DNA from 2 places in the Lentibacillus sp. L22 genome. Region 2 is predicted to be linked to the other one. Evidence: riboswitches for the same ligand, from Rfam matches in the RefSeq annotation. Region 2 holds a riboswitch; the other holds the start of a gene.

Region 1 (4,824 bases), on a different contig from region 2:
TTGTATTCCGATGAATTTAGTGGTATTTTAATTGTAGGCAAAGTAATTTATCAAAGGAGGTTTTTTGATGACTGTGAATAAAGCACTTGTTACAACGGAGTGGGTGGCAGAACATAAGGATGATGACAAGGTCCAACTGGTGGAAGTGGACGTTGATAATAGCGCGTATGAATCTGGTCATATTGAAGGCGCAATCGCATGGAACTGGACGACCCAGTTAAATGATCAGGTTCGTCGTGATATTTTAAACAAAGAGCAGTTTGAGGAATTACTTGGAAACTCTGGCATCACCCCTGACACATTAATTGTATTGTACGGTGATAATAACAACTGGTTCGCAGCATATGCATACTGGCAGTTGAAAATTTTTGGTCACGAACAAGTCAAATTATTGGATGGCGGCCGGGTAAAATGGGAGCTTGAAGAACGCCCATATGTAACAACTGAACCTAATGTAACCCCTGTAAAATATGAGGCGAAAAATCCAGATCTGTCTGTTCGTGCGCTTCAACCTGAAGTATTAGCTGCAGTAAAGGATGGCAACGTAGCGCTTGTAGATGTCCGCAGTCCACAAGAATTTAGCGGTGAAGTTATTGCGCCACCAGGAATGACCGAAACAGCTCAACGCGGTGGACATATACCAGGAGCTGCCAATGTGCCATGGAAACAAGCTACGAATGAGGATGGTACGTTTAAATCTCCAGAGGAATTAAAAGAATTATATGGAACAAAAGGAATTACTTCCGATAAAGATGTTATCACCTATTGCCGAATTGGTGAACGTTCTGCTCACACATGGTTTGCCCTTCACGAGTTACTTGGCTTTGACAACGTCCGCAACTATGACGGCTCCTGGACCGAATGGGGAAGCATGGTTGGCGTACCGGTTGAGAGGTAAAGCAATGGCGGTAGAAACCATTCGTGTGAGTGACGTTCCAATCATAAAACAGCTATTCTCAAAAGCGCTAAAGGATGGACAGCTTGAAAAACTACCAATCTATTTGGATGCATCTGTGTTAGATTCCTATAAAGAAAAGGACGATTATAAAATCATTCGAACCGATACGTCTGGACGAATTTCCAAAACCGGTGGCTGGTCCTTGGACTTTGGAATTAGTGACGATGATGTGATTCTTCAGGTTACTGCAGAAAGTTTTGTCCACAGGATTCCAGATAAGGAAAAGGAACAATGGCTGGCTCATCTGGTGTCATTGCCAACTAGCCAAAACTTTATCAAAGGTGTCATTCGTCCCGGTTGTTTGGACGATGGAGCAATACGTTCCTGGTAGGATCATCCCCCCCAAGCATCAAGGGGGGATGTTTGTTTTTGTTTCTTTTGATAGCTGAAAATATGAAACAGTCATTGTATGCTCATTGCATGTTTTCAATAAAAAAGGAACTCCTCCATTAGGAAGTTCCTAATAAAAATCCAGACTATCCCCACAACACTACAGAGACCCTTGAATATCCTTAACCGAAGACATTTCGAGATTGTACCAATGATCAAAAACCCCATACTTCATTGGCGATCTCGACAATAAACTTCAGCTTCCTCCATTGATCTTCCTCAGTTAATTTATTTCCATGATGAGTTGAGGCAAATCCGCATTGTGTACTTAGAGCTAGTTGTTCAAGCGGTACATATTGTGATGCTTCCTCGATTCGTGCTTTAATCTTTTCCTTATCTTCCAGCTCACCAGATTTGGAAGTGACCAGGCCAAGTACAACCTGTGCCCCTCCATTTGGGATATATTCCAATGGTTTGAAATCACCGGAACGATCATCGTCATACTCTAAAAAGAATCCATTGACATTTTCTTTGGCAAATAATGTGGGTGCAATCCGTTTATAACTTCCTGCAAATGCCCAGTTAGATCGATAATTACCGCGACAGAGATGGGTTGTCACATACAAATCATCCGGTTTTCCTTCCAGTACGCCGTTAACAACCCGCAATGCCAAATCAATTAATTGTTCTCGATTAAATGTACCGTCATTGAACGGAATATCGGGTGACGAAAGACCGGCAATATACACATCGTCAAATTGTAAGTATCGTACACCAGCATCATAAAACGCCCGTAATGCATCCCGGTAGGTTTGAATAATATCATCTGCATATTCCTCTATATCCGGATAGATACTTTCATCGCGAATACCGGGATTGAATAATTGGTTAGGACTTGGAATCGTTTGTTTGGCAACTGCCCGGCCATCTACAATGTCATGAAACAAGGAAAAGTCTTTTAGAAACGGATGGTCCGGATTGAACGAGATCTTGCCAATGTTTCGTACATCATACTTTTCCGTTTCCTCCTCGCCGTGAAAAACGAATCCAGTTTCAGGAACATAGCCTTCTACACCATTTAAATGTTCCAGGAAATCTGTATGCCAGAAGCGGCGTCTGAACTCTCCGTCACTCACGGCTTTTAAACCGACCTCAATCTGCTTGTCAACAATGCGCTTGATTTCCTTCGTTTCTACCTCACGCAGTTGTTCAGCGGAGATGCTTCCTTCTTTGTATGCCTTCCTCGCCTGCTGCAAATTTTCTGGACGAAGCAAGCTGCCAACAAGATCAGCTTTAAATGGTGCTTTGGTTAATGTAATCGACATGTAATATACCCTCTTTCTTTTTTGTGATGGTTAAAATCAATAGGTTCAGCTATTCCTGCAACACCGCTCCTTTCTGTCTAGTTTACGCGGGGCCTTTATGGAATCAAAAAACCCCTTCTTGAATTAAGAAGAGGTTTCACGATCACAGTTGTTCGCTCTTCTTATCTTCAAGCATGACGCTTCTGGAATTGGCACAGTACTCTATACCGAGTCTGCTGCCGAGGCTTCCAAGGGCCAGTCCCTCCACCTCTCTGGATAAGAAAAAATTATATTAAATTATTAATATTTACGTTACACGTGACGATACTAAATGTCAAGGGATTTTTGAATGTTTACAAAAGTAACATACACTGACCCAAAGCCAATAAAATATATTCAATGGATCAAACAAGTAAAGTACTTATTCCCTTTTCTCCTAAGAAACTATTCCTCCTCCATTTTTTAAATACTGAATCATTCCCTCTGTCGCACGGTAAGCGAATGCGCCGATAGTAACGGTTGGATTGTAATTACTGTTATGCGGGAAGGAAGAGCCGCCTACAACGAATAGGTTTTCCATATCCCACATCTGTGAATACGTGTTGACTGCTGAATTATCCTTACTATCACCCATGATGGCGCCACCGAAGAAATGATCGGTATAAAATTTGTGGTCGAATTGCGTATCATCATCAATTTCATCGACATCCACGATATCGGCACCCATTTTTTCCACGATTTTTTTGGAAGTGTTAATACCGTGACGGGTGCGGCTGATATCATAGTCCTGGTATTCACAGGTTACTCTGAGCAGCGGATTGCCAAGATAATCGGTGTACGTTGGATCCAGGTCCATGTAGCTGTTCTTATTCGGCAAAAATGCGGTCTGTGGGGTCAGGAAGATATTGCGATTCGTGTAGTGCAATGAATTTTTCTTAAATTCCTTCCCCCAGATTGGTGTACCTTTTGGAACTTGGTTATTGGCAATCGGCCGCATTCCCGTCTGGAAGTAATGCACTTCATACCCATGTAGAAAATCGAGATCGGTATGGTCGATATTATCACCGCTAAAGTCATCAATCGTCGTACCCAGGGCACCTGCACCGGCATACAAATTGAATTTTTTATCTTCAAAGAAGCCGCGGGTACCGACATAGGTAGAGAGATTGGAAAAATGGCCGGTGAAGTTTTTGCCGATGATACCTTTTCCAGTTTTAGGATTGTATGGTTCGCCAATCTCAGATAATAATAATAACCGGTTATTGGTAAAAACAAATCCGGCAAGCACAACAATGTCAGCAGGTTGCTCGTATTCTTGACCGGTTGAGGTATCGGTATAAATGATCCCGTTAGCCCGGTTGCCGCTATGGGTAACCCGGGTGGCAGTGCATTGATTACGCAGTTCGTAATTGCCAGTCTTTTCGGCAGTTGCAAGTACAGTTACAATCGGATCCGCCTTCGCACCAAAGTCACAGCCATATTCCTCACAAAATGCACAATACATACAGGCGTTAATGGTTTCTCCGTCCGGGTTCGTGTACTGCTTGGTGACGTTGGCAGATGGTATGTGATAGGGATGATATCCGAGTTCTTTCGCGGCTTTTTTATACAGCCGGGTAACCGCGGTCTCCTGCATCGGCGGATTCGGATATTTATCTGAACGCTTGGGCCCGATTGGGTTTTCTTCTCCGGATATACCGGCAGTTTTTTCGAATTTGTCGTAATACGGTTCCAATTCGTCATAGGTAATGCCCCAGTCCTGAATGGTCATATCTTTGGGGATTTTATCCTTGCCGTAGCGATCCACCGTTTTACTGTAAATCTCAAAATCATATGGCAACCAGCGGAAACTAATGCCATTCCAATGTACACCTGCCCCTCCAGTGTCTGTGCCGATGCGGGCGTGACTATTGTTGCGCACGGGCAATGCTGTATCGTTTATACTACTTCTCGAGGTAATGGTGTCCTTATTTAATTTCTGCATCAAATCATAGCGGATGGAATATTTTAATTCATCCTTGGTACCAACAAAATCATCTTGCTTTTTGTTCTCTCCGCGTTCTAACACGACAACTTGGTAACCTGCTTTGGAAAGTTCTGCAGCGGCAATACCACCTGCCCAACCAGAGCCAACGATAACTGCATCCACTTTATCGAGTTTTTGGACCATATTCTCTCCTCCTTGTCATGTTGATTAATGTCCTTGATATTGCTTTAGGCTCATTGGTTCGA
Region 2 (4,824 bases):
GATGCTGTCATCGTTACGTAAATTAACGCGCCACACACCAACCAATGTAATTGCCAAGAAGCGTGAAATTGCTAAAGGTATTATTGAAGAAGAAAAATATTTTGTATAAAGTAGTGTTCGTTAAATGAATTCGGGTATAGCTGTTCCCGCCGAGAAGAGAATTTGGGGGGGACTGTTTTTTCGGAATTCTGGCAGTATTTTTGTCGAAATCTCCCTATGATGATCCACCAAATGAGTTTTTTAACTGAAGAAGGATAAAATGTGAAAACCCTCCTGCTGTAATCTGTAGCAGGAGGGTTTCAAATGGTTATATATTTAACGGTAATATCCAGTAATTGCGCTTTCTTCGACTATGTACATCTAATTTTGTTATAATATATGCAATCAAAAAAGGGTGCAAAGGAGTGGTTCACATGGCATTGACATTCTACTGGTATCCAAAATGCGGTACCTGTAAAAAAGCGAAAAATTGGCTGGATGAACACAATATAGATTATACAAGTATACATATTGTGGACAACCCGCCATCACAGGAAGAATTGATGCAATTGATCGAGAAAAGCGGGTTGCCTGCAAAGAAGTTTTTCAATACGAGTGGCAAGAAGTATCGGGAAGGAAATTTCAAGGAAAAAATTAAGGATGCAAGCACCGAAGAAATGGCAGAAATGCTCGCATCCGATGGCATGTTGATCAAACGGCCGATCGTCACGGATGGACAGAATGTAACGGTTGGATTTAAGGAAGAAACTTTTCAGGAAAATTGGTTGTAAAATTAAAGTGAAATACTAGAAATAAACGAGAATACCTAGTATAGTAATATTGCAATGAATAAAGAGGATGTTCAAAAAGTCCGGTAAAAATGACCTCAGACTACTGTTGACGTTACAACAGGACGCCCTAAGACCTTAGCTGATCTTGGTCCTTTTTATACTCCTTTTTGAACGCACTTTAACGGAGGGATTTTCAATGAGCTTACCAGAAGAATTATTATATTCAGAAGAACATGAGTGGGTAAAAAAAGAAGACGATAAAGTCAGAATCGGAATTACAGATTTTGCCCAAGATGAATTAGGCGACATTGTTTTTGTTGAATTACCAGAAGTTGGTGACGACATCGAAGCAGATGAGCCTTTCGGAAGTGTGGAATCGGTAAAAACTGTTTCAGAATTGTATGCGCCAATTAGTGGTAAAGTTGTTGAAGTAAATGATGATTTAGAGGACAACCCTGAATTTGTGAACGAATCACCATATGAAAAGGCGTGGATGATTGTCGTTGAACCATCGGATGAATCAGAAATGGATGACCTGCTGTCGGCTAAACAATACGAAGAAGTAACGCAGGAAGACTAATTTCCACAAATGAATAGTACATGTCAGAAGGCTGGCTTGCACCGAAAAAGAAGGTGTATAGTCAGCCTTATTCACATCATAAGATGGTAATAGGGAAGCTTTTTGCTTGAATTGGTAAGGAGTGCTATGGGATCATGACAAATGAATCGGATAAGGTGATTATTGTTGAAGGGTTAACCGATAAAAAGCAAATCAAAAAAGTCATCACAGAGGACCTGGAAATTGTTTGTACGAATGGAACGCTGGGTGTGGAACGGTTTGATGAACTATTATATGCGTACGATTTGGATAATAAAGACGTATTTATTTTAGTTGATGAGGATGATTCAGGGATCAAGTTACGCAAACAATTGGCCCGGGAACTTCCGCATGCCAATCACTTATATGTCAGTAGTGAGTACCGGGAAGTAGCAACAACGCCCGAGCAGGTACTTGCGACAATTTTGGTTAGCAAAAGCATTGAGGTTAATCCGATATTTTTAATTTAGGGTGATCGTATTGCAGCAATTTACAGAAGAAGCAAAAGCAAAAGAGAGTTATTTTCTATATATTTTCACCCCGTTGTGTGGTACGTGTAAACTGGCCAGGACGATGCTGGATAAGATCGAGTCTGTACATCAGGAAAATATTTTTTACGAAATGAACGCCTCAATAAATCCGGAGTTTATGCAGGAATACAAGATCGAAAGTGTTCCGTGTTTGTTCATCAAACAAGATGGAAAAATCAAGGAGCGAGTTTATGCATTCCGCTCCATTGCCAATATTTATCACTATTTGCTTGAATATAAACCGGAATTGTTTGCGACATCATAATTCAACGAGGCTCTGGCAAACAAGTGGATCCAGCATGGACAAAGGGTATAAGGACAGGGTATCCATATTCTTATATTGCCTTTTGCAGGCGGTTGATCTACCAACCAATTGATGTAGGATAATTGGGAATTAGCGAACTATTGAACTTCATATTGACACTAGTGATTTGCAATGCTAATATTTAATTTATTATTAACAGCAATATATGATAAATCTCTTATCTTGAGCGGTGGAGGGACTGGCCCTGTGAACCCGCGGCAACCTTCAGGCAATTCGTTTGAAAGGTGCCAATTCCTGCAGAGTAGTACTTTGACAGATGAGGGAACTTAGAAGACATTAAAAACGTCTTTCTGTTCCCCGCAGAAAGACGTTTTTCCGTTATGTGGGGCATAATATAATCATGAAAATACAGATGATTTAAGTTTGTTTCCTGTATGGTTTGCCCTGGAAGGATTTTAAAAGGAGGACTATTTCTTGATTTCGATTGAAGGGTTGAGCAAAATTTTCTCATCATCCAATAATGAGCAAATCACTGCTGTGAATGAATTAACGTTAGATATACAAGAAGGCGAGATATTCGGGGTGATCGGATATAGCGGGGCGGGAAAGAGTACGTTTGTCAGGCTGCTGAATCGGCTGGAGGAACCGACGAGCGGACGGATTGTTATCCATGACCACGATATTACCGAGATGAATGCGAAACAGCTTCGGGTTGCCAGACAAGAAATCGGTATGATCTTTCAACATTTTAATCTGCTTTGGTCACGGACGGTCAAAGACAATATCGCATTTCCGCTGGAGATTGCAGGTGTTCCAAAGGACAAGCGTGACAAGCGGGTGAAGGAATTAATCAATCTTGTTGGTCTTACGGAACGCGAGAATGCTTACCCATCCCAGTTAAGTGGTGGACAAAAACAGCGGGTGGGAATTGCCAGAGCGCTTGCAAATAACCCGAAAGTATTATTATGTGACGAAGCAACTTCGGCGTTGGATCCGGAAACAACCGATTCCATTTTGGACCTGTTGGTGGATATTAATAAACAGCTGGGATTAACGATTATCTTAATCACCCATGAAATGCACGTCATTCGCAAAATTTGTAACCAGGTCGCTGTCATGGAAAAAGGAAAAATTGTGGAGCAAGGCGATGTGTTGGACATATTTTTGCGGCCGCAACAGCAGGTAACGAAGCGTTTTGTTGAACAGGTGATGGGGACAGCAGATGAAAATGAAGGTGTAACAGATCTGATTAACACATATGAGCATGGTAAAATTGTTCGTCTGCATTTTATTGGGGAAACTGCCAATCAGGCACTCATCAGCAAGGTGGCCAAGGAGTTTTCCATCGACGTAAATATCCTGCAGGGAAAAATTACGCAGACACAGGCAGGAGCCTATGGAACATTGTTTGTTCAGATGATCGGCGAAACGTCTGAATTGAACAAGGCGCTCCGGTTTATTCAGGATACCTCGGTAGAAGTGGAGGTGTTCCGTGATGCTGACTGATTTATTTCCTAATTTGAATATGGAAGATTTTTGGGATGCGACCTATGAAACATTTTATATGACCTTATTGGGACTTCTTGGTACATTTATTCTGGGAATTTTACTAGGGTTGCTCTTATACCTGACAGCTAAAGATGGGATATGGCAGAATAAATTTATTAACCTAATTGTTGCTGCTGCTGTCAATATCTTTCGTGCGATCCCATTTATTATTTTGATCTTTTTGTTATTCCCATTTACCGATTTTTTACTAGGAACGATTCGCGGCCCCAATGCTGCATTGCCTGCCTTAATTATCGGGTCGGCACCGTTTTATGGCCGATTAGTTGAGATTGCTCTAAAAGAAGTGGATAAAGGTGTGGTTGAGGCTGCAAAATCCATGGGGGCAAAAACAAGAACAATTATCTTTCGCGTCTTACTGCCGGAATCGATGCCTGCTTTGATTTCCGGATTAACGGTGACCGCAATTGCGTTAATTGGTTATACGGCAATGGCTGGAGTAATTGGCGCTGGAGGATTAGGTAATTATGCCTATTATTTTGGTTTCCAGCGACGTGACTTTGATGTTGTCCTTGTTTGTACTGTGGCAATTGTTATCATTGTATTTATTTTTCAGTTCATTGGCGACTTTATTTCCAATAAATTAGATAAAAGATAGAGAGGGGAATTTTTGATGAAAAAGGTTTTTATACTTCTGTCTGCAATACTGGTACTTCTTTTAGCGGCTTGTGGCGGTGGTTCCAGTGAGGGTAAAGATGAAGACGGTAATACAACCATTAAAGTGGGTGCAACAAGTGTCCCACATGCCGAAGTATTGGAAAAGGCGAAACCGATCTTGAAAGAAAAAGGGATTAATTTAGAGATTGAGGAATTTCAAGATTATGTATTACCTAACGATGCACTTGCTGATAGTGATCTGGATGCGAATTATTTTCAAACCATTCCCTTCTTAGAACAAGTGATAAAAGATACCGGCTACGATCTGGATTACATTGATGGCATTCATATTGAACCAATGGGGATTTATTCAAAAGATATTAAAAGTCTGGATGACGTCAAAAATGGTACAGAAGTGATTATGAGTAATTCAGCGTCAGACCATGGACGGATACTGGAATTATTTGAAAAAAGTGGCTTAATCAAGCTGGATGATAA

The links. Region 2 has a riboswitch for S-adenosylmethionine ahead of ABRT01_RS07230 (methionine ABC transporter ATP-binding protein). Riboswitches for the same ligand answer to the same signal wherever they lie in the genome.
Region 1: linked by a shared signal. The riboswitch ahead of ABRT01_RS08720 (5-methyltetrahydropteroyltriglutamate--homocysteine S-methyltransferase) and the one ahead of ABRT01_RS07230 (methionine ABC transporter ATP-binding protein) in region 2 are both predicted to bind S-adenosylmethionine.

What each region holds. Positions count from the first base shown of each region.
Region 1 covers NZ_JBFNXI010000014.1:28,093-32,916, forward strand. Annotated here, with positions in the region: gene ABRT01_RS08710 (sulfurtransferase) at 68-898, shown strand; gene ABRT01_RS08715 (hypothetical protein) at 903-1,289, shown strand; gene ABRT01_RS08720 (5-methyltetrahydropteroyltriglutamate--homocysteine S-methyltransferase) at 1,504-2,613, opposite strand; SAM riboswitch class I at 2,772-2,875, opposite strand; gene ABRT01_RS08725 (GMC family oxidoreductase) at 3,029-4,762, opposite strand; gene ABRT01_RS08730 (gluconate 2-dehydrogenase subunit 3 family protein) at 4,787-4,824, opposite strand, start outside.
Region 2 covers NZ_JBFNXI010000010.1:63,076-67,899, forward strand. Annotated here, with positions in the region: gene ABRT01_RS07205 (acyl-CoA dehydrogenase family protein) at 1-109, shown strand, start outside; gene ABRT01_RS07210 (arsenate reductase family protein) at 414-770, shown strand; gene gcvH (glycine cleavage system protein GcvH) at 967-1,350, shown strand; gene ABRT01_RS07220 (toprim domain-containing protein) at 1,485-1,838, shown strand; gene ABRT01_RS07225 (thioredoxin family protein) at 1,849-2,163, shown strand; SAM riboswitch class I at 2,378-2,486, shown strand; gene ABRT01_RS07230 (methionine ABC transporter ATP-binding protein) at 2,638-3,669, shown strand; gene ABRT01_RS07235 (methionine ABC transporter permease) at 3,659-4,327, shown strand; gene ABRT01_RS07240 (MetQ/NlpA family ABC transporter substrate-binding protein) at 4,343-4,824, shown strand, end outside.